3 regions of the Pseudomonas sp. HP_14 genome follow, and region 1 is predicted to be linked to each of the others. Evidence: riboswitches for the same ligand, from Rfam matches in the RefSeq annotation. Region 1 holds a riboswitch; each other region holds the start of a gene.

The links. A riboswitch is a leader RNA that binds a small molecule or an ion and turns the genes downstream of it on or off. The one in region 1 is predicted to bind cobalamin.
Region 2: another riboswitch for cobalamin. It lies ahead of cobW (cobalamin biosynthesis protein CobW); the one in region 1 lies ahead of ACYASS_RS22275 (TonB-dependent receptor).
Region 3: another riboswitch for cobalamin. It lies ahead of ACYASS_RS07610 (ABC transporter substrate-binding protein); the one in region 1 lies ahead of ACYASS_RS22275 (TonB-dependent receptor).

The regions. Positions count from the first base shown of each region.
Region 1 is NZ_JBTOQI010000043.1:97,041-107,071, forward strand. Features, by position in the region: gene ACYASS_RS22255 (sensor domain-containing protein) at 1-2,139, shown strand, start outside; gene ACYASS_RS22260 (sugar transporter) at 2,088-3,296, opposite strand; gene ACYASS_RS22265 (sugar porter family MFS transporter) at 3,418-4,851, opposite strand; gene ACYASS_RS22270 (GNAT family N-acetyltransferase) at 5,207-5,713, opposite strand; gene ACYASS_RS22275 (TonB-dependent receptor) at 5,835-7,985, opposite strand; cobalamin riboswitch at 8,093-8,297, opposite strand; gene ACYASS_RS22280 (PAS domain-containing protein) at 8,650-10,031, shown strand, end outside.
Region 2 is NZ_JBTOQI010000014.1:21,887-31,917, reverse strand. Features, by position in the region: gene cobN (cobaltochelatase subunit CobN) at 1-1,630, opposite strand, end outside; gene cobW (cobalamin biosynthesis protein CobW) at 1,634-2,698, opposite strand; cobalamin riboswitch at 2,824-3,050, opposite strand; cobalamin riboswitch at 3,108-3,334, shown strand; gene ACYASS_RS12340 (CbtB domain-containing protein) at 3,433-3,618, shown strand; gene ACYASS_RS12335 (CbtA family protein) at 3,630-4,340, shown strand; gene ACYASS_RS12330 (cobalamin biosynthesis protein) at 4,315-4,749, shown strand; gene cobM (precorrin-4 C(11)-methyltransferase) at 4,783-5,529, shown strand; gene nfuA (Fe-S biogenesis protein NfuA) at 5,721-6,314, opposite strand; gene ACYASS_RS12315 (acyltransferase family protein) at 6,385-7,410, opposite strand; gene ACYASS_RS12310 (fatty acid cis/trans isomerase) at 7,781-10,031, opposite strand, start outside.
Region 3 is NZ_JBTOQI010000008.1:165-10,195, forward strand. Features, by position in the region: gene ACYASS_RS07590 (LysE family translocator) at 1-550, opposite strand, end outside; gene ACYASS_RS07595 (hypothetical protein) at 687-962, opposite strand; gene pcsA (phosphatidylcholine synthase) at 1,185-1,904, opposite strand; cobalamin riboswitch at 2,170-2,365, shown strand; gene ACYASS_RS07605 (hypothetical protein) at 2,361-2,552, opposite strand; gene ACYASS_RS07610 (ABC transporter substrate-binding protein) at 2,551-3,576, shown strand; gene ACYASS_RS07615 (FecCD family ABC transporter permease) at 3,573-4,616, shown strand; gene ACYASS_RS07620 (ABC transporter ATP-binding protein) at 4,613-5,410, shown strand; gene ACYASS_RS07625 (GNAT family N-acetyltransferase) at 5,460-6,014, opposite strand; gene ACYASS_RS07630 (DUF979 domain-containing protein) at 6,270-7,220, opposite strand; gene ACYASS_RS07635 (DUF969 domain-containing protein) at 7,217-7,951, opposite strand; gene ACYASS_RS07640 (OprD family porin) at 8,131-9,366, opposite strand; gene ACYASS_RS07645 (LysR family transcriptional regulator) at 9,702-10,031, shown strand, end outside.

The sequences.
Region 1 (10,031 bases):
GAACAAGAGCGCCGTTTTCGTCTGCTTGTGCAGGGCGTGACGGACTACGCCATTTACATGCTCGACCCGCAAGGGCATGTGGTGAATTGGAACACCGGGGCGCAGCGCGCGAAAGGTTATCTGGCCGAAGAAATCATTGGTCAGCATTTCTCGGTTTTCTACACCCCTCAGGATCGCGTGCAAGGGCTGCCCCAGCAAGGACTGGACATAGCGCTGCGCGACGGGCGCTTTGAGGCCGAAGGCATTCGTCAGCGCAAAGACGGTTCGCTGTTCTGGACAAACGTGGTGATTGACGCCATCTACGACGATCAAGACGGCCAACTGATCGGTTTTGCCAAGATCACCCGGGACATCAGTGAGCGTCGCCGTCAGGCACTGGAGTTGATTCAGGCCAAAGAGCTGGCAGAACAATATAGCCATGAGATGGCGTCTCTTTCCGGTTTCCTTGATTCGGTAATCTCGAATATTCCTGCCAGTGTGATCGCGCAGGATCTCGCGACCAAGAAGATCCTGTTGGCCAATCAACAGGCCGAACGCCTTTTCGGCGGTCGACGTGCCAGCATGGTCGGGCTTGGGTTGAATGAGGGATTGCAACCTGCCGTCGCCGACTACATGGAGCATCAGCTGGAACGGGGTCTGCGCCACCCGGGTGTTCAACTGGCTGAGACACAGGTTACGACAGCCACCGGGGAGCGAACGCTGAGAAGTCGTACGCTGCTGTGCAAAAACGTCGACGGCCAGCCGGGCTATGTATTGTTTGTCGCCGAAGACGTTACCGAGGAGCTTGCCGCTCAGGCGCAGATCCATCACATGGCGCATCACGATGGTCTCACCGGGCTGCCTAACCGGACCTTGTTCAACGAGCGTCTGGGCCAGGCGCTGGAGCGCGACCATCAAGAAGGCCGGATGACCGCCGTCCTGTGCCTGGATCTGGACAACTTCAAAAACATCAATGACGCATTGGGCCATGCGTTCGGCGACAAACTGCTGCTTGCCCTGGGTAAGCGTTTGCGCCGTGAGTTGCGCGATGAGGACACGCTGGCGCGCCTGGGCGGTGATGAGTTTGCGATTGTGTTGTCGGCAATCGATAACCTGGATGCCGCACGCATTACCGCGCAAAGGCTGATCAACACCATCACCACGCCTTTTTCAATCGAAGGCCACGGTCTTTCTGTGGGTGTCAGTATTGGTATTTCCGTCGCGCCGGATGACCACAACAGCGCGCAACAACTGCTGGGATATGCCGACATGGCGCTCTATGAGGCCAAGCGTAACGGGCGCAATCGCCTGGAGTGTTTCCGCCACGAACTCGATGAAGCTGCGCGCAGTCGTCGCCTCATCGAAACCGACCTGCGCACGGCGCTGCAGTTGGGCCAGTTGCAATTGCACTACCAGCCCATCATTGATACTCAGGATGGGCATATCTCCGGCTACGAAGCGTTGATGCGTTGGGAGCATCCGGTTAAAGGCATGATCATGCCGCTGGACTTTATTTCCATTGCCGAAGAAACGGGATTGATTCATGAGGTCGGCCACCTTGCACTTGACCTCGCGTGCCGGGAAGCCGTGAGTTGGGGGACAGAGCAGACCGTGGCGGTCAATCTGTCGCCGACGCAGTTTAAAAAGGCCGGGCTGGTCGATACCGTTGCTCAGGTACTGGCAGAGTCGGGGCTTGCGCCTGAGCGTCTGGAGCTGGAAATCACCGAGTCAGTACTGCTGGACGATACCGAGGCGAATATCCGCACGTTGCGGGAGCTGAAAGCGTTGGGGGTCGCTATTTCGCTGGATGACTTCGGTACGGGGTATTCGTCGCTGGGTTATTTGCGCTCGTTCCCGTTTGATCGCATCAAGATCGACAAGTCATTCATTCGCGACATGGGCAAAAGCCAGGAAGCCTTGTCGATCATCAGGGCGATTACCGGCATGAGCAACAGCCTGTCGATCAAGACCACTGCCGAAGGCGTGGAAACCCGTGAACAACAGCTGCAACTGGAAGCAGAAGGTTGCTCACATTTTCAGGGCTTCTTGTTTGGCCACCCGGTGTCTGCCACCGAGCGGCTCAAGGAGCTGCGTCGTGACGATGCGGCTCAGTGCATGATTTCCACTGAGCCCGCTGGCAATGGCTCGGAATCGCCATAACGCTTGCTGGTCACCCGACTGATCACCAACGCACACAGGGCGAGGAAACCGCCGACGAATCCGACCCAGGCTGAGCCCAGGTGATGCACCACGATACTGCCCAGCAGCGCACCGGCACCGATGCCGACGTTGTAGATGGCCGAGTGCATCGCGGACGCTACGTCGGTGGCGTCCGGTGCCAGCTGGATCACTTGCGACTGCATCAGAATCCCGAAGCACAACATCGCCAGCCCCCACAGCGCAAACACCACGACCAATGTGTAAATGCTCCATGAAGCCCAGAGCATCAAGGTCAGGCAGATGCACAGCGAACCGATGGCCATGACGGTCAAGTGGTTGGCGAATCGGGTGTACAGCGTGTTGAAGAAAATCGACCCCATCAAACCGGCCAGCCCGAACAACAAGAGCATCCAGGTGGTGGTCTGTTCGCTGAAGCCCGCGACCGATTGCACAAAGGTTTCAATGTAGGTATAGGCCGTGAAGTTGGCCGTAACCACCAGCGCAGTGACGCAATACAACGAAACCAGTGCAGGTCGCTTGAACAGAATGGGCAGGCTCTTCAGGCTGCCGCTGTTTTGACTCGGCAGCAGCGGCAGCTTCTTGGTCAGCAGAATCCAGATCAGGGCAGCGACGGCGGCGATGGTCACAAACGTTGCGCGCCAACCCATGCTTTCGCCCAGCACCCGGCCGATGGGAATCCCCAGAACCATCGCCAACGAAGCGCCCATCGCCAGCAGACTGAGTGCTCGTGCACGGTTGCCCCCTGGTGCCAGGCGAACTGCAAGCGATGCAGTCACTGACCAGAACACCGCATGCGCCAGGGCGATACCGATCCGGCTAATGACCACCATGGTGAAGTTGGGGGCCAGGCTCAGCACGATGTGGCTTACGATCAGCGTGCCAATGGCAACCTTGAGCAATAGCCGTCGCTCGACGTTACGCGTCAGCAGCATCATCGGCAGCGACATGAGCGACACCGTCCAGGCGTAAACCGTAAGCATCGGGCCCACTTGGGCGGCCGTCATGTCGAAGCTGCTGCCAATGGCGTAAAGCAGGCCCACCGGGGCGAACTCGGTGGTTATGAAGATGAAAGCCGCTACTGCCAGTGCGCCTACACTGATCCAGCTGGCCTGTTGCGCGTCGGCAGGCGTACTCATGAATCCTCGCAAATAGTCTTGGCGAATGCCCCTGAAACCGGGCAGCCGCCGTGTGTGTCTGAGCCAGTCGGCGTCATAAAGCCTGCAAGCTCCTGCGATTAGAGCAGCAGGCCAGTAGCGTTTACAGCTCTTTTTTCATGTGTTTTTCAATCTCTTCCAGTGACTTGCCCTTGGTTTCCGGCAGGCAGAAGAACACGAACAGCAAAGAGCCGACATTGATTACTGCAAAGACGAAGAATGTAGGGTTGCCCAATGTGTCCAGCGCTATCGGGAACAGGAAAGCCACTGTTGCGTTGAACAGCCATTGCATGGACACCGCTGTGCCAGTCAACAAACCGCGGATTTGCGCCGGGAACAGTTCAGACATGAGCAGCCAGTAAACCGGTGCAATACACATCTGCATGAACAGCAAGAACAGCAGAATGCAGGCGAGGGCGGCGTAGCTCTGGGTCAGGTTCTGCGGCATGAACTGCAGCACGCAACCCAGCGCTATCTGGGCAAGAACTACCGTGACCAGCCCCGTCATCAGCAAATGGCGGCGGCCATATCGGCCAATCGCCCAAATGCCGAGCAGGGTCGCGATTACGGACACCACCCCGTTACCGATGGTGGCTGTCAATGCTGCGTTGGTGCCCATACCCGTGGTTTTGAGAATGATCGGAGTGTAGTACATGAAGGCATTCACGCCGGTGAACTGAGCGGTGAAGCCCAGGCCAATACCGATCAGCAGCAACTTGATCACCCAACCCTGGCGCAGCAGCTCGGAGATAGGCGGGCGCTTGCGGGCATGTTCCTTCTGGGCCTTCATTTCCTCGACTTCGCGCTTCGCTTCCTCTGGCGTATCACGCAGCTTTTCCAACACGTCTTGAGCATCCTCAAAACGACCTTTGGCAGCCAGCCAATGTGGCGAAGGCGGAACAAAGAAGGTACCAATCAATAGCAACAGGCCGGGAATCATGGCAATAGCCAGCATGTAGCGCCAGATGTGCGAAGAACTCAGCAAGGCAGCCATCAGGGCACTTAGCACATAGGCCAGCAACTGACCGCTGACGATCATCAGCTCATTACGGCTGACCAGGCGACCACGTTTTTTTGGACCGGCGATTTCCGCAATGAACACCGGTACCGTGGCCGATCCGCCACCTACTGCGATGCCCAACAGGAAACGCGCCGCGACCATGAACGGAATCGAAGGGGCGATTGCAGTACCCAATGCACCGGCAATGAATAGCAGCGATAGCACTCGCAGGGTGACGCGTCGTCCATAGCGGTCTGACAGGTAACCACTGCCCAACGAACCGAAGGCGGCGCCGACAATCAGCGAAGAAGTGATCAGCCCCTCAGTGAAGGCGTTCAATCCGAGCCCACCCTGATCCAGAGGCAGCGTCATGAACGGCAACGCACCGGCAATAATGCCCGTGTCATACCCGAAGGCGAGGGCGCCCATGGTGGCGACAAGCACGGAGATGAATATCATCCTGCGGGGTGACATACGTTGCCCGTCGTTATCGTTGCGCGCGGAGGCGGTCGTAGTGTTTGAGGACATGAACTGCAAATCCTTGATTGAACGGTTAGGCGGCCGGGAAGGTGAGCGGATATATTCCGACGGTGCCGTCGGTGCATGAGGCAAAGCCTTGCCAGTCCGCTGGCTTGAAGGCTTAGGGGATGTCAGGCCGGGCGAGTTCCGTAAAAACTGGAAACATATTCACTGAAGGGTTAATCGATTCAGCGGGTGGGATTTGCGGGAGTGGCGCTACGCCCCTGAGGGACCGGCCGGGCGGCGTTCCGCTTCAGCCGGGAGATGGCTGATGGATTCGCGGCAAATCTTTCAGCATAAATGACGGCCTCCCGGCTAAATCGGAACGCCGCCCGGCCGGTCCTTGGGCATTAACAATGTGCCTTGGACCGCATCATCCGCGAATACGCGCCATCGTCAGCGCATCGGTGAACTGCCCGTCACGAATCGCGTAATCACGCAGCAAACCCTCAGTCTCGAACCCCAGCTTTTCATAGAGGATTACCGCCGCCTGATTGTCCGCATAGACAGTCAGCTCGACCCGGCGCAGTTTCATCCAGTTGTCGGCGATATCCAGCAGTGCGGTTAAAAGTTGTTTGCCGATACCCTGACCCTGCCAATCCTGAGCGACGGCCATGCCAATGGCACCGCAATGGCTGCGGCGGATGCGGGAAAACTGCTCAAGAGAGCCTTGTCCAACGACGGCCCCTTCATGGAGCGCTACAAGGCTGACCAGTCGTTCATTGCTACTGTCCAGTCGCTTGCGCCAGATGTCAGCGGACTGAAAAGGCATCTGCAGGACTTGCCTGGCGACTGCTGGGACGTTGTACAGCGCTGCAACGCCCTCGGCGTGCGCTTCAGTAAAGCGTTCGAGGACGATGGCAGAAGACGGGGCGCGCATTGGCATTCATTCCTTAAGTGCGGGTGCGGCCCGTCAGTATACGGCAGCCTTGTGTCACAGGGCTTGCACTGAGAACTGGCACGCGAATCGTGCCAGCGCGGTCAGTGTATTGGCCCGTTACTCAGAAGCTGTAATCCGCGGTCACGAAAAACGACCGTGGCTGGCCCATCAGCCATTGTTGGCCGCTGTTGTACTGTGCTGCTGCATAACGCCGATCCAGCAGGTTATTCAACTGCAGGCCCAGACGCACATCCGGCACCACATTCCAGCCCAGGTTTGCGTCCACTACGCTGTAGCCAGGTACTTTGGTGGTATTGGCCGTATCGGCATAGCGGGCGTCGACATAGCGCAGGCCCATGCCTGCATCCAGGTCTTGAGTCAGCGCCTTGCTCAACCACAGATTGGCGCTGCGACGAGGCACGTCGGTGGGACGGTTGCCTGCCCGGGACACCAGTTGGCCGCCAGCGGTTTCATTGAATTCGTCATATTCGGCACGCACTACCGAGGCATTGGCTGATACACGCCAGCCTTGGCTTAACGCCAGTTCCAGCGAGGCCTCCAGGCCGTCCGAGGATTGCTGGCCGACCTGCTGCGCCAAACGCGTCACCGGGTCAGTGGTGAGCATTTTCTTTTTTACGATGTGGTAAGCCGCCAGCGTCCACTCCCCGTGGCCTTCCCAGAATTGCTGCTTGAGACCGAACTCGGTCTGTCTGGCTTCAGTCAGGTCCATTTGCTGCTGGGTCGGATTAAGGCTGATCAGATTGTTGACCCCGTCTTCGCTGGTCGAATACTGGCCATACAACGACAGCTGATCTGTCACCGCGAAAACCAGTCCGGCGCGCCAATTGCCGCCGGTGAGGCTCCGATCGCTGCGCGTATTGGCGCGCAAGTCGTTACGGTCGAGATGATTTTGATCGCGCCGTATACCGGTCACCAGCGACCAGCGCTCGGACAGCTGCAGCCGGTTCTCTGCAAACAGTGCGAAGGTACGTGTCGTACTGTCGCTCAGAGGTTGGGTGGGCGACTGACTTTCAAAGTAGCCGTTGGCCGGGTTCCATGGATCGACGTAGTCTCCACCGACATCGGTATACGGCGAGTTGTTATCGACGCCAAAGCGGATTTTGTTGTACTCGGCGCCGACCACCGTTCTGCTGTCCAGCCCGAACAGTGAATGATCGAAGGTGAAGCTCTGGCGATCGCCAATCTGCTCCTGATCGTGTTTGATCTCCAGATAGTCTCCGCGCAAAAGCTGGCCTTGCGCGTTACTCCAGCTATAGGTCTCGGCGTTGCGCCAGTGACGACGGCTCTTGATGTAGTAAAGCTGGTTGCTGGCGCTGACGTTGTCGGTTATCTGCCAGTCGGTATTGAGTCGGGTCCACTCATCGTTGTAGCGCTGCACGGCGTTTTGCAGGTTGTAATTTTTGTTCCGCAGACTGTCGCGATAATGGCCGTCGATCAGCGGCGTGCCGAAGTAGCTCATCGGTTCGCTGTCGCCACGCTCATGGGCAAAGGTGAAGCTCAGGTTGTCAGCTGCCTGCCAGCGCAGGGCGGCGCTGAGGGCCAGGTTTCTGGAGTTGCCGTTATCCACCCAGCCGTTGCTTTGCTCCTGGTTCAGGGTCAGGCGATAGCTCAGTGTGTCGCTCAGCGAGCCGCCGCTGTCCAGCCCTGACTGCTGGCGGTCATTGGACCCATAGCCCAGGCGCAGCGTGTTGCGAACATCTCCTTCAAGTGGCTTCTTGGGGATCACATTGATCACGGCGCCTGTTGCGCCTTCGCCATACAGCACCGAGGCAGGGCCGCGAATAACGTCGATGCGCTCCACCATCCACGGGTCGACCGGGAAGGTCTGGGTGCCAGCCCCGGTATACAGCCGCGAGCCATCGAACAATGTCATCACTGAAGAATGTCCGGCGAAACCGCGTGCTGAAAGCGCCGTGTTGCCATCACCCGGCGTAGCGATGCTGGTGATGCCGGGCGAGCGGCTGACGGCGTCCTGCAAAGTAAGGTTATTACGGTTGTGGATGGCGGACTCATCCAGACTGCTCAGGCTGGCCGGGTTTTCAAGCGCGCTGATATTCAACCGGGAACCGGCGGGCAGGGCAGTGGCCAGACTGGTTTCGCCGTTGTCTGCGGTATCGATGATTGCCATTGACGGCAGGGCGATCACAGTGTCGTCAGCGGCAAAGGCCGCAGGCGAAATGGCGAAGCAAGGGAACAGCGTGATGCGCAGCGATTGACTCGCCAGGGTTTGAAACAGGAAGTTGCGGGACATACGATTCCAGCCAATGAGGAATGAATGGATCCCGGGGGAATAACGCATGAGGAATCGCGGGCGCAAAAGCCCACGGAAACCGGCCTGCGCCCGCCCACCGCGGGTTTGCCAAAACGAAGTTCCAGGCCGGTCTCCGGGCTTGCGAGGGTCATGAAACATTCACCTTCCCATGCCGGAGCACAGTGGTTTGTCGAATGCTTCGCTCGCTTACCGTTGCGGGGGCAGCGCCGGACTGATCATCGAAATGACGCACCGGCTTCCCGTTTCACCTCATGCTCGGCGGCATGAGACACCTGAAACTGGCGCGCATCTGACCACCGATGAACGGTCACGTCAATCGGCCGCACCGCGAGGTAGAGAACGTTGTGATGTCCTCAGGGTCCATTCGTGTGCGACATGGCAACGCATGGATAATCGCTGTGCGGTGGTTGCCACTTGTTCGCCATCCCTCCAAACTCAGCACATTCCTCCGCTGATGCGGCCGATCATCTTCGTCCAGTGACGCCCCAGCAATTAGTAAATGGCCATGAACCCTTTAAACAGCCCGGTTTCACGCTCCCTTCCAGGCGGCGAAACAGGCGCAGCAATCAGAGCTTTCGATTGGTCCGCGACCTCTCTTGGGCCTATGTCAGATTGGCCCGCACCCATTCGCTCGACGTTGAGCATGATGCTCAGTTCCCCGGAAAGCCTTTATCTGGTGTGGGGGCCGGATCTGCACTTCTTCTTCAACGATGCCTATCGGCCCATTCTCGGCCCCCGTCTTGACGTTGCCGTGGGGCAGAGCATCACCACGCTGTGGGCAGACGCCTGGGAGCAGGTGCGGCCCATGATAGAGAGGGCCTTTGGCGGCGAATCCAGTCGCTATGAAAATCATCCGATCAGCATGGCCCGCTATGGGGTTGAAGAGCAGACCTGGTGGACCTTTTCATTTTCGCCGGTGTACGACGAGCATGAAGAGTCCATATTGGGTGTTCTGTGCCATACGGTTGAAACCACCCACTCCGTGCGCCTTGGTCAGCAACTGAAGTCCAGCGACGAACGTTATCGTGCGCTGTTCAGTGACATCGATATCGGCTTTGGCGTATTTGAAGTCACCTACACCCATAACCTGCTGACGGCCTGCCATTTGATCGAGGTCAACGCCGCGTTCGACAACATGACAGAACTCAAACAGCAGATTGGCCAGAGTATGCGGGACATCGCAGACGGCCAGCCTGCACGTTGGTTTGAGGTGTATGCGAGCGTGGTGTTGAGTGGCGAGTCAGTTGGCTTTGACGCGCCTGCGGTTGCGCTTGGCGGGCGCTGGTATGAAATCTACGCCTACAAAGTCCAGGGGGCCGAGCACAACCGCATTGCGATGCTGTTCAAGGATGTCACCGAGGCCCGGCGAATTGAGTCTTCTTTGCGCAATACCGAGGAGTTCAATAGCCGGGTGCTGGCCAGCAGCAACGATTGCATCAAGGTGATCGACCTGGATGGCAAGCTTACCTTCATGAGTGAAGGCGGCATGCGCGTCATGGAAATCAGTAACTTCAACGACGTGCAAGGCTGCCCGTGGCCGGACTTCTGGCAGGATCAAGGGCATATCGACGCTCAGGCTGCCATTGTCGCCGCCAGAACAGGCGTCCCCGGTCGTTTCCAGGGTTTTGCCAACACCTATCTGGGCACCCCCAAATGGTGGGATGTGCAGGTTACGCCGATGTTTGATGAGGCGGGGGCCGTAGAAAAAATCCTCTGCATTTCCCGAGACATCACGGCAACCCGCGCCGCTGAAGAAGACCTGCGTACGCTCAACGCTACGCTGGAGGAGAGGGTCGAAGCCCGTACTCAGGACCGCGATCGCATCTGGCGGTTGTCCACCGACTTGATGCTGATTGCCGAATTCAGCGGCGACATCGTGGCGGTCAATCCAGCCTGGACTCAGGTGCTTGGCTGGAGTCCTGATGAGTTGCTGGGCAAGTCGTTTCTGGAGCTTCTGCACCCGGATGATGATTTGACCACTGCCTCTGCCGCGGCGGAATTGTCGCAGGGCATCAGTGTCTCCAG
Region 2 (10,031 bases), on a different contig from region 1:
GGGCGCCATAGGCTTTACGCAACCAGAAATAAAACGCCAGGTAGCCATGAGGCGGCACCAGGTCCGGATCGTGATAGACGGCGCTGGCGTCCACTTGATAACCACGCGCAGGCTGGATACCGACAAAGGTCAGGCCGAATCTGATTCCGGCGACCATCATTCGTCCGCTGCGAAACATCGGGTCGTTATGAGGCGCGCCCCAGCGCGCAATGACCGCTTCACGGTTGGCCAGAGGCAAGTTTTCAAAGGCAGCGGTGTATTCGTCCAGCGCCATGCTTTGTTGGCAAGGCCGCATATCGATGCTGTCGAGATCGTTGGTGACACCGCCAAGCAACTGCTGAATCAGGTCGGTACCGGTTTCCGGCAGCTCAGCAACCGGATAGCCCTCATGCTGCATGGCACGGAGGATATTCAGCGCTGCTGCCGGGGTATCCAGACCGACCCCGTTGCCAATGCGCCCGTCGCGCGTGGGGTAATTGGCCAGAATCAACGCCACGCGTTTGTCGGCATTGGGCAGGCGTGCAAGCAGAACCCAGCGGCGTGCCAGCTCGGCGACGAAATCCATGCGCTCAGGTTGCGGGCGATAGCAGACCACATCCGATTGACTGCGCTCGCTGCGCCAGGCCAGATCCTTGAAGCTGATCGGCCGACTGATGATTCTGCCGTCCAGTTCGGGCAAGGCAATGTGCATGGCCAGATCCCGGGCACCGAGGCCTTGCTCACTGGCGCGCCAGCCCGGCTCGTTATCCTGCGCGCAAATCGCCTGAATAACCGGGATATTGCGGCGAAACGGACGCACATGCGGCGCTTCAGGACTGGACTGAGCGAACCCGGTGGTATTGAGGATCAGTTCAGCGCCGACCTCGTCCAGCCAGTCCTCGACCACCGTCATACAGCCCGCTTCCTTCAGGCTGGCTACGGCGATGGGCAAAGGGTTCAAGCCTTGCGCCTGCAGACGAGCGCAAAACACATCGATGAACGCGGTATTGGCGGCCTGCAAGTGGGAGCGATAGAACAGCAGCGCCACGACCGGTTGATTCGGCAACCATTCGGCGAACCAGCTTTCAGGGTTAGCGCTGACGCCCTGCGGATGATAAACCGCGGTGCGCGGCAAGGCCTGTGGCTCGGACCATGGATAGTCCCGACCGAGCAGGCGAGTCGCGAGGCAACGGTAGAAATCCAGCGCGTTATGCATACCGCCCTGACGCAGAAACTGCCATAACCGATGGCAGTCATCAGCGGGAGCGGTGCTGCGCTCCGTCAACTCGGGATCATGGCGGTCACACCCCGGAACCATGATCACTTGCACACCGCGTGCAGCAAGCTCCATGAGGCGCTCGACGCCATAACGCCAATAGCCGATCCCGCCGTGCAGGGAGATCAGAATCACCTTGGCGTGACGCAGGACCTCATCGAAATAAAGGTCCACTGACGCGTGGTTCTGGACCTGCATCGGGTTAGCCAGACGCAAGGTCGGATAATCCTCAGGGAGTTGCTGCGCCGCTTCGGCGAGCAACGCCAGGCTTGAATCACCGCTGCAGAGAATGACCAGCTCGGCGGGCGTTTGCCCGAGGTCGGCAATGCTGTCATCCGGTACAAAACCACCGGGCTGGGTTCTCAGCAGGTGCATGCATCAACCCGCGAGCGCAGTGCGCAGTTGAGCTTCGAGTGCGGCAGCATCAAGCTTCTGACCAATCAGGACCAATTGGGTCGCGCGTTCTTCCTCTGCGCCCCAGGCACGGTCAAAGTGCTTGTCGAAACGCGTACCGACGCCCTGAATCAACAAGCGCATCGGCTTGCCCGGAATCGCCGCGAACCCCTTGACGCGCAGAATCCCGTGTTGCACGACTAGTTGGGTCAGCGCGTCGAGCAACAGGCTTTCATCAGCTTGAGGCAACTTGATCGAGATGGAATCGAACGCGTCGTGATCGTGGTCATCATGATCATCGCCCTCGTGGTGATCGTGATGGGTCTTGCGACCATCGATGTGCTGCTCCGATTCGGCCCCCAGCCCCAACAGGACATTGATCGGCAGACGACCGCTGCTCGCTTCGATCACCTTGACCGCTGGCGGTAGTTCTTCAGACACCTCTGCACGCACCGATGCCAGACCTGCGGCGTCGATCATGTCAGCTTTGTTGAGGATTACCAGATCGGCGCTGGCCAGTTGATCAGCGAACAGTTCGTGCAACGGCGACTCGTGATCGAGGTTCGGGTCCAGCTTGCGCTGAGCGTCTACCTGATCAGGGAATGCGGCGAAGGTGCCTGCCAGTACTGCCGGGCTGTCTACCACGGTGATGACCGCATCGACCGTGCAGGCATTACGGATTTCGGGCCACTGGAAAGCTTGTACGAGCGGTTTTGGCAGAGCCAGGCCGGATGTTTCGATAAGGATGTGGTCCAGATCGCCGCGGCGCGCAACCAGTTCGCGCATCACCGGGAAAAACTCCTCCTGAACGGTGCAGCACAAGCAACCATTGGCCAGCTCATAGACACGGCCGGTCGCTTCTTCTTCGGTACAGCCAATGGTGCACTGCTTGAGGATTTCGCCGTCGATGCCCAGCTCGCCGAATTCATTGACGATCACGGCAATGCGTCGCCCTTCGGCGTTATCGAGCATGTGGCGCAGCAAGGTGGTTTTACCCGAGCCAAGAAAGCCGGTAACGATAGTGACGGGAAGTTTGGCCAGTGTTTTCATCGGATGCCCTTTGGCAATACGGCGGGCAAACAGGACGAAAACCCTGTGTGGTCACAAGTATGTAACCACAGAGATACGATTCGCCACCGGATCACCCCGCCCGGTTGTAGTGAGAATTCGTCGGGCTCAAGGCCCGAATCGAGGCAGGTCTCCTGGCTTGCGGCGCACCCCGAAGATATCCGGGCAGTCATTGCGCCTTCCCGCGTGAAGCAGTGGCTATGCAATGGCTCTGCAGTAAATCATGACCGCTTACAGTTGCGGGGGCAGCCGCGGCATCGACCGCGTTCCCGTCTTAGCTCCCTGTCGAACCCATGCCGGATCCAGCGGGAGAACCTCGAACCCGCAAGGCTACGCAGTGACCGCGGGCAGGTCAATCAACTGATTGACGTTCCACGCTGGCGCATGCTCTCCTACACGCCTTGTTACGGGTGCCCCTCACGGGGTGAAACGGGAAACCGGTGCGTTCAAGCCTTAGGGCTTGTGCAAGTCCGGCGCTGCCCCCGCAACGGTAAGCAAGTGAAGAATCAGATCCACTGTGCAAGTAACGGCATGGGAAGGCGATTCTTGCAGGTTGAGCGGCGCATAGCCGTACAGCCCCTTGCAAGCCCGGAGACCGGCCCGACATGAAATCAATAACGAACCCGCGGTGGGCGGGCGCAGTTGCACTCCCCTGGCGATCGTCAGCGGGATTTTGCTGCGCATGCCTGCTTGCCGACATACAAGAGGGAAGCGCCATGTCGATCAGTACAACCAGCCAATCCGCCAGCAGCACAGCCACCCAGAGCCAACGCCTGACCGCCGCGATCAGCGCAGCAATCCTCGGGGCCTGCCTGGTTTACTTCGCAGGCTTCTCGCACATCGAAGCGGTACACAACGCCGCTCACGACACTCGCCACAGCGCTGCCTTCCCCTGCCACTGAGACCTGACGCCATGTTCAAGCGAATTGCTCAAACGGCAGGATTCACCGGCTTGCTCGCCGCCCTGCTGCTGACCCTGCTGCAAAGCTTCTGGATCACTCCGTTGATTCTGCAGGCCGAAACCTACGAGAACGCGCCAGCCGAGCAGGTTCATGAACATGCCCACGGTGAGGCCGCACCGGCCGGACATAGTCATGACGAAGAAGCCTGGTCGCCGGAAGATGGCTGGCAGCGAATTGTTTCTACCACCGGCGGCAATCTGGTGGTTGCGGTAGGTTTCGCTTTGATGCTGGCCGCCCTGTACACCTTGAAGGCACCGGGCAAGACGTCCCAAGGCGTGTTTTGGGGGCTCGCGGGCTTTGCGGTGTTTACCCTCGCCCCGACATTGGGCCTGCCACCCGAGCTGCCGGGTACTGCCGCGGCGGACCTTAACCAGCGGCAACTATGGTGGATTGGCACGGCGGCCTCCACTGCTGTCGCCCTGGCGTTGATCGTCTTTTCCCGCAGTTGGCTGCTGAAAGCCTTGGGCGTAGCGATTCTGGTCGTGCCTCACGTGATTGGCGCACCGCAGCCCGAAGTCCACGAGAGCCTTGCTCCAGAGGCGCTGGAATCGCAATTCGTGATTGCCTCGCTGCTGACCAATGCGCTGTTCTGGGTGGCGCTGGGCCTGATCAGCACCTGGCTGTTCCGTCGCAACAATTCCGCTCTTGATCAGGCCGTCTGATCAGATAAGGCCGACCCTGGTGGTCGGCCTTGGTTGCCAGCGCGGCTGTTCTACAGGCGCATTGCTGGAACTGATCGAACGCAGCCTTGACCGTCAGAACCTGCGCATCGAAGCCATCAGCGCCCTCGCCTCCATTGACCTGAAGAGCCGCGAACCCGGCCTGTTGGAGGTGGCGAAGCAGCTTGATCTGCCTCTGCACTTCTTCTCGGCCACTCAACTGAGCGTCCATGAGTCGCAGCTCAGTCATCGATCACAGATCGCTTTCGAGCACACCGGTTGTTATGGAGTAGCAGAAAGTGCCGCCTTGGCATCGGCGAGCCAATCGGGTCCGGCCGAATTGCTCATCACTCGCCAGAAAACCTCGCAAGCCACTTTTGCCTTGGCCATTGCCCAACAGGTTAGCGGATAATCCACATTTTCCACCCTTTGACCTGGAGTCTCCATGACGGTCTTTTTCATCGGCGCAGGCCCCGGCGATCCTGAGCTGATCACAGTCAAAGGCCAGCGACTGATCCGCAGCTGCCCGGTGATCATCTACGCAGGCTCACTGGTGCCTGCCGCCGTTCTGGAAGGCCATCAGGCCGTTCAGGTGAGTAACAGTGCCGAGTTACACCTGGAACAAATCATCGCCTTGATGAAATCTGCTCATGAACAAGGCCAGGATGTGGCTCGCGTACATTCTGGTGATCCGAGCCTTTATGGCGCCATCGGTGAGCAGATCCGCCACTTGCGCGAGCTGGGCATTCCATTCGAGATCATCCCGGGCGTGACAGCCACCGCGGCTTGCGCTGCGCTGCTGGAGTCCGAACTGACCCTACCGGATATATCCCAAACGGTGATCCTGACCCGTTATGCGGACAAGACGTCGATGCCGGAAGGTGAAGCCCTGGCCGACTTGGCGCGTCACCAGGCGACCATGGCGATTCATCTGGGCGTTAATAATCTACCAAAAATCGTCGCCGAACTGACGCCGCATTACGGTCCGGACTGCCCGACTGCCGTGGTTCATCGCGCCAGTTGGCCCGATCAGGACTGGGTCACAGGCACTCTGGCGGATATCGAAGCTAAAGTTGCGGAGAAGGGATTTCGCCGGACAGCACTGATCCTGGTCGGCCGTGTGTTATCCAGTGATGCATTCAGCGAGTCATCCCTGTACCGCGCGGGGCATGCGCATTTGTTCAGGAAGTAAGAGGGCGCGCGGTAAGCACAATTAGTGTGGGAGCCGGGCTTGCCCCTAAAGTTAATCAACCTCATCGCGGGCAAGCCCGGCTCCCACAGAGTATTAGCATTCCAGCTTATAAGCGCGGGATGCTCAGGTATCCAGATCACACAAAAAACCCCGAACACGTCGGGGTTTTTTAACACGGCACAGCAAACAGCTTAGTAGTAAGCGTTTTCTTTCTGCGTGTGGTCAGTCACATCACGTACGCCATTCAGCTCGGGAATGCGCTCAAGCAGGGTGCGCTCGATGCCTTCTTTCAGCGTCACGTCAGCCTGACCGCAACCCTGGCAACCACCGCCAAACTGCAACACAGCAATATGTTGTTCCTGCTCTTCAACCACATCGATCAGGGTGACCTGACCGCCGTGGCTGGCCAGCCCCGGGTTGATCTCGGTTTGCAGGTAATAGTTGATACGGTCATTGATCGGACTGTCCGCACTGACCGTCGGCACTTTTGCGTTTGGTGCCTTGATCGTCAGTTGGCCGCCCATGCGGTCAGTCGCGTAATCGACAACGGCATCATCCAGAAATGCTTCGCTGAAACCATCAATCCAGGCGGTGAAGCTTTTCAGGCCAATGGCCTTGTCTTCTGGTTTCTCTTCGCCGGGCTTGCAGTAGGCAATGCAGGTTTCAGCGTACTGGGTGCCAGGCTGGGTAATAAACACGCGGATGCCAATGCCCGGGGTATTCTGCTTTTCCAGCAGATCGGCCAGGTAATCGTGGGCAGCATCGGTAATTGTAATAGCGGTCATGAAAATTCCTCGCAGACGTGCTGGCAGTTTACGCCAATCCCCGGCTTCGTACAAAGTCCTAGTATTTTTGTCAGGAAAGCGCCTGAGAAGCATTTCTGGCCCTTCGCTCGTCCAGCCAGCCCTTCATGCGACGATACAGGCCCTTCTCCAGCCACTCGTAACTGATCCATGCACCCAGCGCGATGACCGGCACACAAATCGCGAAGACCAGATAAGGGTTGAGGTTGTAATGCTGCGAGGCGAGCCAGCCGCCATACAGAACCAGAACGTGCAACAGATAAACCGAATAAGAACAATCGCCCAACACTTTGAGCAACTTGTTGCCCCGGAAAACCGGCTCCATGGCAATGCACGACAACACTATCAGCGCACTTGGAAGCCCCCAGTTAAGCAGGCGATCCTGATCGGCGCCCAAGTGATAGATAACGACCAGCCCCGTAGCGATCCCCAGTAACGGCAACCAGAAGCCCTCCTTGATCCAGCCCCGGCGGTAAATGATGCCGATGCCGATGCCGAGCAAGAACTCGTAGATGATGTCGTTACCATAAAACCGGCTGATCAGCCCCGAGCGCGCCAGCACTTCACAGACCGCGAACAATGCGGCTGCGACGATCAAGGGGCGGTGGCGCTGCTTGAACAGGAATACCGTGGAAAACAGCAGATAGAAGAACATTTCGTAGTTAAGAGTCCAGCCCACATTCAAGGTGGGGTACAGCCCATAACCACCCGGGTTCTCCGCCGGGATGAAAAACAGCGACAGCATGAACGTCTGCCAGTTGATGACCTGATGCGGCAGCAATGGCGCCGCGAACACCAGCAACAAGCCCATCGCTGCGGTATAGAACCAGTAGGCAGGAACAATGCGGATAATGCGGTTCAGCATGAATCGTCTGGCGGGCATTTCGCTGTTCTGCGTGGACAGGAAAATCACCAGACCGCTGATCACGAAAAAGATATCAACGCCGACAGCACCCTTCGTCACGAAGAAGTCGCCAACAGGGCCACTGGCGTTAAAGTTGAAAAAAATCTGCATAAAGTGGTGACACACTACGACCCACGCGGCGAGTGCCCGCAGGGCTTGAACCGAAATCAACATCACGAACCTCATAGCACCTTTTGAACAACAATCCAGGGCTGCGAGAACAACGGCAGGCCCAAGGACACTCACGGGGTCGGACCGTGAGAGTTCACAAAAGGTCATGAAAAAATGACTTTTCCGGTCAGCGGTAGATGGCCGCAGGCCATATGGGATATGGGTCGGCCGGACTTTAAGGCACTGAATTCGCGTACACCGTGCCGATGACCCGAACGGATTTTCGTCGTGGGAGCGGTGCTTGCCCGCGAATCGGCCAATCAGATTATTCAGCTATACCGCGTATTCGTTCTTCGCGGGCAAGCCTCGCTCCCACAGGGGATCTCGACCTCATGTGGGAGCGGTGCTTGCCCGCGATATGGGCGACGCAAATCTACAGATTTTCATACCGATTCATATCCATCACCCCCGCCTCAACAGGATCGGTTTCCTGAATGTACCGGGTCAGGTCATGGAAGTACGTCCAGAACTGCGGATTGCTGCGGCGCACACCCCAACGTTCGACAATCTTCTCAAACTCTGGCTGATGCCTGGCCTGCTGCATCATCTGAACGAACTCGGGCACGTCGTTCGCTGGCACGTTGAACATGAAGTTCGGGTAACTCGCTAACACACCCGGATAAATCGTCAGCGTATCCAGCCCAGGCTCGTAGCGATAAGACTCACCCAGCAAAAACGCGACATTCGTATGCGCCCGGTTACGCAACATGCTGTACATCATCCGCTTGCCCGTACCGTCCTCGATACGCAACATGGTCGCCTCGGGCAAATAATCGATCACCTTCAGGCCCGCTGCAGGCCTCGCCGTCAGATGGCTAAGCGACTGCTCAACCTGAGCAAAGCTGTTACTGATACCGGCTCGTGAACAGTAAGCACCCGAACAGCGATTGATCGGATCCGGGGCTGCATTCAGCGTACCGGCGCGCTCTACCAGCTTCAGAGCGAAATCACGCTTCGGATCCTTTTCATCCAGCTTCATGCCGCTCGGCGTGTCATTGTCGATGCTCTGATAATCCAGCCACATCTTGACTTTGCCGCCGTTGCGATACCAGTCGCTCAACAGATCATCGCGTTTGTCTGCGGGCATCAGGCGCAGGAAGTTAACCTCGGCGCCATTACGGATGAGATCAAAATACAAGCGTGTCTGAACCTGATGCGACAAGTTACCGTAAACGTCGAAATTCACTGCCAACTGGTAATAGGTGCGTTCCAGCAACGGATAGTCAAATAGCCAAAGGGTCTGGGGTACCTCTCCAATCAGGCCTTTATTCACCGAGGCGCTGTCAAAGTGACGAAAAACGGTCAGCAGCGCATTATCGTTACCCGCCCACAAGGTTGCCCAGCCCGGTGGCGGCGTGTGGGCATAGCTGTCGCGGCGCAGGTCTTCATATTCGTTGCGCTTGTCGCGATAGCTGCGCCATAAACTCAGCACACTGCCCACGTCATCGTTTTGCCCTGGCATCGCCAGCAGCGGCGTTGCCAGACCGCGATATCGGGCATCGACGACGTAGCGATCAAAAGCGGGCTCCTGAAACATCACCCAGAACTGGTCACGAATCACATCAGTGGCGATCTGGCCGCGGCATACCGGTCCGCGAATGAACGTACGGACGAAGTACTCGGCGTTATCCAGCATGAATTGATAGCGGGCTACTGCGGGAATCGCTTCAAAGGTTTCAAACGGATTGGCCCGACGCCCCGGCCCATAGCCGGGCAGTGAATCGACATGCCACTGATTGCCGTAGAACAGCTGCTTGACCCGCGCCATCTTCTGCGGACCGAGCGCATAGGTGATATGAGTCTTGTGGACGATCACGCCTTTGACTTGCTCAAGGCGGTAGTAAAAATCACTGCCCGGATCGTCGTTCGGCCTGCGCGTTGCTATCACGTCGATCGGCTGACCGCTCGGCGTACGCGAGCGCACCCAGTGAAAGAAGTGCCCTGGCTCACCACCAACAAAGTAGATGTGCGCGAGGAATAAATGCTCGTACAGCCACCGGCCCACCAGCGCTTGAGTAGACCCACGCTGGTTGAGTAACGCTTCCCACTCGGCAATCTGTGATATTTCGCTGATAGACGGATTCAGCGCCTTGTCGTCCGTAGGCGCGCCCGCTGCGAACCAGCGTTGCAAGGTCTGATACTCAGCGTCGGTAAGCCCGGCGACAGCCAGCGGCATGCCTTCCTTGGGGTGCGCCTGAGCGTAAGCATTGAACTCGCCGGGTTGAGCACAAAGATTCTCGCGATTGAGCCCCAGTGCGATCTCAGGTGGAATCTTCGCATTGGGCTCCAGTGGCGCGTTACGCCCCAGGTCCAGCATTCTGCTCATCAACGCGGCCTGACTGCCCTCAGCGTCGAGCACCGAATAAAAACCCTTGCTCTCCCAGGCTTTCGGCCCGCTGGCATCGATGAACAAGCGAGTGGGTGCCTGGGCGACACTGCGATCCCCTTCATACACCGGGATTTTGCTGGCCCCACGGGCGACGCCCTCTCCGGCACCCAGATTCAGCTGACACGGCGCGTCGTTACAGGCATGGCAGGCGACGCACTTTTCGGTAAGGATCGGCTGGATATCCCGTACATAGGAAATATTCGGCTGCACAGGCTGATCGCCCGCCTGAGCCTGA
Region 3 (10,031 bases), on a different contig from region 1:
TAAACAACCGCAACCAGAACGGATCACGCAGCGCGTTACGCAGCAGGCTGCCAAACCCTGCCCAGACACCGACGCTTGGCAGGTTGATCAGCGCAAATACCGCCGAGATGATCACAACATTGGTGAAGTACCCCTGCAACGGTGTGTAGGTACTGATCGCGCCCACAGCCATGACCCAAGCCTTGGGATTAACCCACTGAAACAGGGCAGCCTGCATGAAGGTCTGTGGTTTGCTCTCTGCGCCCGAAGCATCCGAGGCCGGACCTGAAGTGGCGATCTTCCACGCCAGATACAACAAATAGGCAGCGCCGACGTAACGCAGGATGGTGTACAGCAGCGGATAAGTCTGAAAAGCAGCGCCCAGTCCAAGACCGACCGCCAGTACCAGGCTGAAAAACCCGCAACTGATCCCCAACATATGCGGCACAGTCCGGCTGAATCCGAAATTCACCCCCGAGGCCAGCAGCATCATGTTGTTAGGACCGGGCGTGATGGACGTGACAAAGGCGAACAACGCAAAAGCGAGCAGCAGGTCAAGGGAGAACGGCATGGAGCGATCCAGACATCTAAAGGGCAGGCCTTCACCCTATCGAATCGGCAACCAGAAACACACGAACAGTCAGACGAAAATACAACCGGTACAGTTTTGAACGAAAACAGTTTCGTCCATCACTGTACTTAAACCATCAACCTTGGCGATCCTGACTAGCCTGTACGTTCTCAGCGCTGATCTCGCCGCGATTATCGAAGTCGCGCACGGCTTGCATTTGCGGCTCGGCCAACAGTTTTGCTTTGGCGACCTGATACTCATCAAAGGAAAGACCACGGCGATTCAAATCTTCCAGGGCCAACTGATGAGTTTCCTCGGCAGTGTAAGGACGCAGTTCAACGGCGTGGTGAGTGGAGCAACCGGAGACAACTGCAACGGTCAACAACAGGGCAAAAGCGTAAATGCGGTTCATGAGAGCCTCCGGGATCGGGTTCATTTCGGGAATGAACAAAGGTTACGCCCGGCGGCGTTTACGCAGAAATCACTGCTCTTGATAGTCGGTATTGGGTGGGGAGAATCGTTGGAAATCCATTGCCTGCTGAACCGATATCGCGAGCAAGCTCGGCTCCTACAGGTTTAGCGCGATCCTGTAGGAGCCGAGCTTGCTCGCGATGAAGGCTGTGCGGCTAGCCCATCAAGCCCGCCACTTACCCCAATACTCCAGCGACGTCCGCCACAGGCAGATGCCGATGAAGTAAGCCGACATCGTGAACCACACCCCCATCACCACAGGCCCGTTGTGCGGATGATTGATGATCAGCAAGGCGCTGGTGATCAGCCATACGGTGGTCACCAGGATATTCAACGGCATGAAACGACGCACCCGGAAAGGATGCAGGAACTTCATGCGCGTCACGGTCAGCAATGCCAGACCGATAATCGTCAGGAAGGTCACCCACGGGGTCGGCTGAATGATGTACAGGCACAATGCGACCACATTCCACGCTGCCGGGAAGCCCTGAAAGTAATTGTCCTTGCTCTTCATCTCCAGATTGCAGAAACAGAAAAGCGATGAAATCAGAATGATCGCCGTGCTCAGCAGCAGCGTATAAGGCGGCAGCGGGATATAGCTGTAAATGAACAGCGCCGGGATAAACACGTAAGTGAGGTAATCAATCACCAGGTCCAGCACCGAACCGTCAAAACCCGGTAGCACCGACTGCACATTGAATTTGCGCGCCAGCGAGCCATCCACGCCGTCCACTGCCAGCGCCAGCCCCAGCCACAACAGGCAGGCCTTGGCCTGATTATCGAACAGGGCAATGGTCGCAAGGAATGCGATGACCACGCCGGTGGCGGTAAAACCGTGGGCACCCCAGGCTTTCAGCCAGGCCACTCGTTGAGTCGATATCACAGGAAAATGTCTCCAGAAGATGTAGCGGACCAGTGTAGGCGTGGCCAAGGGCTGTTTCTGTCTTTTATTACCAGCCGTGACAAACCGGGAACAGCGTATAGATTGCACTATCGACCGGCCATCAGGCGAGAAGGTTCACCCGTGCGCGGTGATTACTCCCGACCCGTTGCCGTTTGCATCATGCGCTGCCCCGCCCAAACGTACGATAAAAAAATATCCGAGGGCGACCGGCGCAGTAAAAATCCCCACTCTTTTGAGCATATCCATTACCATGCCGCCCGTCGGTTTCCAAACGGGATTAATAGGGAATCCGTGATGCCCCCGAGGCATCAACCGGAACTGCCCCCGCAACTGTAGGTGCTGAGCCCTGCTCCATCAATGCCACTGGGTCATCACCCGGGAAGGCCGGAGCGCGGCGATGAAGCGCCAGTCAGGAGACCTGCCGACATCAGGGCGTCACTGCATCGAATGCATGTGGCTCCTGGCAACTGACCCACCGGCGGGGTGTCCGGGGAGTACATCCGTCAGAACGGTGGCAGCGCCGTGACTGATCAACCCCTGCCGAACCATCAACAGCAGCGGTCGTGATGTGTATCCAGCCAGAACACCATCGTGCGGATAACCGTTCGAATGGAGATCGTTTTTCATGTCTTTACCTCGTTTTGCTGTAGTGCTCGCTGGCCTGGGTTTCTCTGCGCTGAGCCTGGCTGCCAGCCCCGCCCTCAGTACCCACTACCCGCTTACCCTCGACAACTGCGGCGTGCCGCTGACCTTCGCCAAGGCTCCCGGCAAAGCCGTGACCATTGGCCAGTCTGCGACCGAGATCCTCTACTCCCTTGGACTGGCCGACAAAGTGGTCGGGACCTCGCTGTGGTTCAACAATGTGCTGCCACAGTTCGAACAACAGAACGCAAAAATCCCGCGTCTGGCCGATAACGATCCAAGCTTCGAAGCCGTGATCAACAAGCGCCCTGAACTGGTTGCCGTCCAGTTTGAATGGATGGTCGGTCCACAGGGCGTGGTCGGTACTCGCCAGCAGTTCAGCGAAATGAAAATCCCGACCTACCTCATGCCATCAGACTGCGAAGGCAAGGACAACCTGGTCGGTGCCGATGGCACGCGTCTGCGCCCATTCTCGATCGACAGCCTGTACAAGACCGTCGACCAACTGGCACAGATCTTTGATGTCCAGGCTCGTGGCAACGAATTGAACACCGAACTGCAAGCACGTCTTGCCAAGGCTCAGGCCAGCGTCAAAGGCAAACACCTGAAAGACGCCTCGGCCGTCTTCTGGTTCTCCAGCGCAGACCTGAACGTCGATCCTTATGTCGCCGGACGCAAAGGCATCCCGGCATTCATGATGGACACCCTGGGCCTACGCAACATCGTGCAGTCCGATGAAGAATGGCCAACTGTAGGATGGGAAACCATCGCCAAGGCCAACCCGACCATTCTGGTTCTGGCACGGATGGACCGTCGCCGCTTCCCGGCTGATGACTTCCAGAAAAAACTGGAATTCCTCAAGTCCGACCCGGTCACTCGAAACATGGACGCCGTGAAGCACAACCGCATCGTGATTCTTGATGCCCAGGCCATGGAAGCGACCATTCGCACCTTCAACGGTATCGATGAACTGGCAGGCGCCATCGACAAGTTTGACCTGCACCCATGACAGCGCAGTTCGCCAGTCGCCTGTTACGCAAGATCTGCCTGCACGGCGCCTGGGTGCTCGTGGTGTTGATAGCGGCGATCATTGCCGGTATTGCCATTGGTGAAACACCGATCAGCCTGTCGCTGGTGTTTCAGGTACTGGCCAACAAACTGTGGGGCGCCGGTTTCGTACTGGACCCGATCGACGAAGGCATCGTCTGGAATTACCGGCTGACCCGCGCCCTGGTTGCCGCAGCGTGCGGTGCCGGGCTGGCGATCTCGGGTGTGGTCCTGCAGTCACTGTTGCGCAACCCGCTGGCCGATCCTTACCTGTTGGGCATTTCCGCAGGGGCCTCGACCGGCGCGGTGCTGGTGGCAATCATCGGTATCGGCGCAGGTGCCATTTCCTTGTCGGCGGGCGCATTTGTAGGCGCCATGGCGGCTTTTGCGCTGGTCGCCCTGCTCGCTCGCAGCACCGGCGCAGTCAGTGGCAGCGGGCAGATCATCCTGGCAGGCATCGCCGGTTCACAACTGTTCAACGCCCTGACCTCTTTTCTGATTACCAAGTCGGCCAACTCCGAGCAGGCGCGGGGCATCATGTTCTGGCTGCTGGGCAACCTCAGCGGTGTGCGCTGGCAATCGGTCACTCTGGCAGTGCCGGTGGTGTTGATCGGCCTGGCGGTCTGCCTGTGGCACCGTCGCTCGCTGGACGCCTTCATGTTCGGCAGTGACTCTGCGGCTGCGTTGGGCATCCCGGTGCGTCGGGTCCAGGTGATATTGATTGCCACCGTGGCACTGGTGACAGCAGTGATGGTGTCGCTGGTCGGTTCTATCGGTTTCGTCGGCTTAGTGGTGCCTCATGCAGCGCGCCTGCTGGTCGGTGTGCGCCACGGACGACTGATCCCGATCAGTGCGCTGGCCGGAGCGGTATTCCTGATTGCCGCCGACGTTCTGTCTCGCACGGCAATCAAGGGCCAGGTATTACCGGTCGGAGTGATTACTGCCCTGATCGGCGCGCCGGTCTTCGCCGTGATCCTGATAAAAGCCAAGGGGGGCCGATGAGCAATCCGAAGCAGCCGATCGCCGACATCGACCGCAACGTACTGTCCTGCAGCGGCCTCAACTGGTCGATCAAAGGGGTACCCATTGTCCGCGATGTCGCGTTGCAGCTACGACGTGGTGAAACCCTTGGATTGATCGGCCCCAACGGTTCAGGGAAGTCCAGCCTGTTGAAGCTGCTTTCAGGGATCCAGATCCCCGCCAGTGGCGAGATTCACCTTAACGGTGTTGCCCTTGCCGACATGAAGCGTCGCGATGTCGCGCAGATGATTGCGGTTGTCGAACAGCAAGCTGAAACGTCCGATGCGATCACCGTGCTGGATGCTGTAGAGCTGGGTCGTACGCCATGGCTTTCCGCGCTGGAGCCATGGTCAGCCACAGACAATGACATCGTTCAGCAGGCGCTGCGCGACGTGGACATGGCCGACAAGCCCAAGCGTGCCTGGCATAGCTTGTCGGGGGGCGAACGGCAACGCGTGCACATCGCCCGCGCGCTGGCCCAGCGTCCACAAATCCTGTTGCTGGATGAACCCACCAACCACCTGGATATTCAGCATCAACTGAGCATCCTGGGTCTGGTGAGGTCACTGCCGGTTACCACCCTGATTGCCTTGCACGACCTCAATCAAGCCCTGGCGTGTGATCGTCTGGCGGTCATGGACAAAGGCGAGCTGATCGCCATTGGCGTACCGTCCGAAGTGCTGACCTGCGAACTGTTGCGCGAGACCTTCGGCGTGGAGGCGCACTACCTCACAGACCCGTACGACGGCACGCAGATATTGCGCTTCAGGTCATAACCCTTGTGGGAGCAGAGCTTGCTCGCGATAAAGCCGGGCACAACTCACTTTAGATCGCGGTGCCCGTCCTGGCACCGTAAGGGATCTCGCACCGGCCTTGAACCTGGACCAACCCGAATTCCATATGCGTCGTCTGCCAGACCGGATCGCTTTCCACATCCACAACCCTGAAACCCTGCCGCTCCCAGAAGCCAATCGCACCCGGTAGAAACGGATGGGTGTGCAGGTAAAGCACGTCGATGCCCTGCTGTCGGGCGCACGCTTCAAGCGCCAGATAGATCGTGGTCGCCAACCCTGAACGGCGAAACTCCGGGATCACGAACAACCGGACGATTTCCACTACTGTGCGTTGCCCGTAATCCAGTTGAGGGAATCGACCGTCGTATGGCAAATAACCGATTGCCGCGACGATTTCCCCATCGCGGCGCGCGACCAGAAAACGGCCACCACCCTCCTCGCTGTACACTTCGGCAAACTGTGCAAGGTCCGCGGGGATTACTGTCGGGTCAAGCATCGGGAAGATCTGCGCGCGGGCACGCAGGACGAATTCCACCGCAGAGGGGATGTCTTCAGGTTGTACAGAAACAATGTCTACAGCGGACATGTTCAGCGCTCGGTCACCGAATGGACGACCATCCTAATACAGCCCGCAAACACAACGCCAAGGGCCTGTTCCAGACACAGCGCTGTCGCACAGCAAACATTGGATCTGTAGGAGTTCACCGAGGTTACGAGGCCAGCGATGGCGGTTTTTCTGACACTCCGCTATCTCTGGCCTCGTAACCTCGGTGAGCTCCTACAGGACAGGGTTCAATCTGGAAGACTGCGGCACGAGGCCTGTGCTACGGGCATTCGCTTATTACATCAGGAAGTACAGCAACAGGATGTTGACCAGCAGCAACGGCAGTGCAGTAGGAATCTGCGCCTTGATCACCGCGTACTTGTCCGGCAATTCAAGCAGCGCCGCCGGGACGATATTGAAGTTTGCCGCCATGGGCGTCATCAAGGTCCCGCAATAACCGGAGAACATGCCAATCGCGGCAATCACCGCCGGGTTACCGCCGTACATGCCGATCAGCACCGGAACACCAATGCCGCCGGTCATGACCGGGAACGCCGCGAAGCCGTTACCCATGACGATGGTGAACAAAGCCATACCCAACACATAAACCGACACAGCCACCAGCTTGAAGTCGAGGTTGATGTAGTTGGTTGCCAGGTGCGCCACCGCTTTGCCGACACCCGCGTCGTTGAACAGCAGCCCCAGCATCGCCAGCATTTGCGGCAAGACCAGCGCCCAGCCCAAGGCCTCGGTCAAACGACGGGACTCACGCATCGCTTGCACCGGCGTGTCACGTGTCAGCCAGCAAGCCAGCGCCAGAGCAATCAGACAGCCCAGCCCCAGTGAAACAAAGGTGCTGTTGGCCGGATCAAGCAGGGGTACGCCGCCAATCTTGATGTTCTTCAGGAACACCGCACCGATCACCGTCACCAGAGGAATCGCCAACGCGGGGATGAACAGCTTGCTGCCCAGACGCCCTGCACTGGCACGACGCTCTTTGTCCGGCAACTCGCCATGCTTGCCGAAACCGACGCCGCCAAAACCGGCGATGGCCGCCATGACCAGAACACCGATACCCACCAGCACCGGCGGCAGCCGCTCACCGACCAGAAACGCGATGGCGAACAACCCCCAGAACAGCCCGGTACTCCAGCGCTTGGGGTTGGTGCGATCGGTGAAGGTCAGCACCGAGGTAATCGCCAGAATGACACCGGCCAGCCAATACAGGTATTGAATGGAAATGATCATGACAAGCTCTCCTGCGAAGTAGCAGCCGGGGCGGATGGCGTCACAGGTTGCAACTCACGATTCAGGCGACGATCGAAACGGCTCAAATGGATCGAGTGAATGATGAAGGCACAGATCGCAGTCGGTATCCCCCACAACGCGATATGGATCGGCTCGACATCAACTCCGGAACCCAGCAGGAAGGTATGCATCAGGGCGATAGCACCAAACGCGACAAATATATCTTCGCCGAAAAACAGCCCCACGTTGTCAGTCGCTGCGCACAACGCCAACAGCTTGACCCGTAGCGCTTCAGGCAACTTGCCGAAACGCGCCTCGGCAGCGCCCTCAGCCATGGGCGCCAGCAACGGACGAACCATTTGCGGGTGCCCGCCCAGGCTGGTCAACCCGACCGCTGCTGCGGTTTCACGAATGAACAGATAGCCAATCAACAGCCGCCCCACCGTGGCACTTTTGAAGCGGGCAATGAAGTTCTGGGAATGCAGACGCAGGCCATGACGCTCCAGCAGGCCAATCACCGCCAACGGCAGCAAAATGATCAGCGGCAATGTACGAGTCTTGATGAACCCGGTGCCGATGGTTGCCAGGATCGTTTCCAGCGGCATGCTCGCAGCAAAACCGGTGGCGATAGCCGCCAGCGCGACGACCAGCATCGGATTGAAGCGCAGCACAAAGCCAATGATGATGACCAGCACGCCTAATAGCGGCCAGAGGTTGATAGCGGTTTGCATGATTGGAATCTCGTTATTGTGATGATGTAAAAAGGCTTGTTACGTTGAACGCGGCAACTCTGAACTGCCCCGGTATCCATGGCACCGCGCTGTCTCGCGGCAAACATTGGACCTGTAGGGGCTGGGTTCATCCATTTGCTCAGGCTGCTCTGAACGCAGCAATCAGGCCAACTTCGGCCCTACCAGAGCGGCATGGTGTAGCTGACGATCAGGCGGTTCTCATCCAGGTCGTTGCCGAAATTGGAACGAACGGTTGCGTTACGCCATTTGAGCCCCAGATTTTTCAAGGTACCACTCTGGAACACGTAACCCACGTCGGTGTTGCGCTCCCACTCCTTGCCCTCCCCACCCGCCGCACGCTCGACGTTGTCACCCGACACATAACGCGTCATGAACGTCAGGCCAGGCAAGCCCACACTTGCGAAGTCGTAGTCATAGCGGGCCTGCCACGAACGCTCGTCAATGTTGGCGAAATCGCCGACCTGGATGAAGTTGACCAGAAACGGATCGCTGCCAGAGATGTAAGGGAAAGGATCGTCGCCACTCATGCGCTGATAGCCGATACCGAACGCGTGAGCCTTGAGTTTATAGGTGAACATCGAACCCAACGCGCGGTTATCGATGTCGCGAAAGCTACCGTCTTCACTGCTTTTCGAATAACGCAGGTCAGTCTTCAAGCTCTGCCCTTCGCCCATCGGCAGGACATGCACCAGGCCGCCGTAATACTGCTTGTAGATGTTTTCAAGCTGACCATAGTGGGCACTGATCGCCAGTTGTGGCGTGACTTGATATTCACCACCACCAAAGTTGAAATCATTGCTCACGCCACCGATACGGTTGGCGGTCATCTCAGTGAAGTCCGTAGAGTTATTGGCCTTGATACGGTCGATATGGCCGCCGGTAAACTTGAAGTTATCCAGATCCTGCGATGTCACCATCGCACCCCGAAAAGTCTGCGGCAGCAAACGGCTGTCGTTGGAGGAAACCATGGGGCTGCGAAAAAACAGCGTGCCGGCCTTCAGTTCAGTCCTGGATATCTTCGCCTTGGCGGTCAGACCCAGCTTTGAATATTCATCCTGAGAACCACCTGATGACTGATCCGCAGGCAGCAAACCACTGCCCGCCGTACTATCACCGGAATCCAGTTTGTAGCCGACCATACCCAGCGCATCCAGACCGAAGCCCACGGTTCCCGGGGTATAGCCTGACTGCAGACGCACAATGAAACCCTGCGCCCACTCTTCTGCCTTGTCCCTGGCGCCGGTCTGCCGGAAATCCCGGTTGAAGTAGAAATTACGTGCCTCCAGCTCCCCTTTGCTGTCAGCAAAGAAATCAGCGTTAGCCCCGGCCCCAAACCCCAGGGTCGTACCGCCTAACAATATTGCGCACAGATATTTTTGATTGTTGTAGCTCATTGAAAACGATCTCCATGAGCGCACAGCGGTAATTGACCGACTGCTGGCAGAGCGCAGTTATTGGTTAGGTGCAGTGGGCGCAGTCCACTGCAATGAAGGTTTGACACAGCCCGGTGAAGAGCACCACGCTGGCGACCTTTCTCGTTCCGGGGCAATCTTTCGGCAGCCCGACCGCTCACGTCCAACGGGAAAAAACCGCTATACCCCATAAGAATTTCTTTATCGTCGCTGGCATATAACCTGCACTTTCAGGGCACTTTCCTGACACCCTGCACACGGTTTTCATGCAACGTGCAGCACTTGTCAGTCCTTACGCGCCTCAAGGAATCGACCCGGTGAACCTCAAATTTCTGGAAACCTTCGTCTGGGTAGCGCGCCTCAAAAGTTTCCGGCTGACAGCGGAAAAACTGTTCAGCACCCAGGCCTCTATCTCCAGCCGTATCGCGGCGCTGGAAGAGGAAATGGGGGTTCGCCTGTTCGTGCGGGATTCAAAGGGTGTGTCGCTGACGTCCGAAGGTTTGCGCGTACTGGAATACGCCGAGCACATCATGGACACCATGCAAAGCATGAAGGCAGCGATCAAAGACCCACGCCAGGTCCGTGGCCGGATCCGCATCGGCGCAATGGATACGGTCATACACACCTGGCTCAGCCCGTTGGTAACA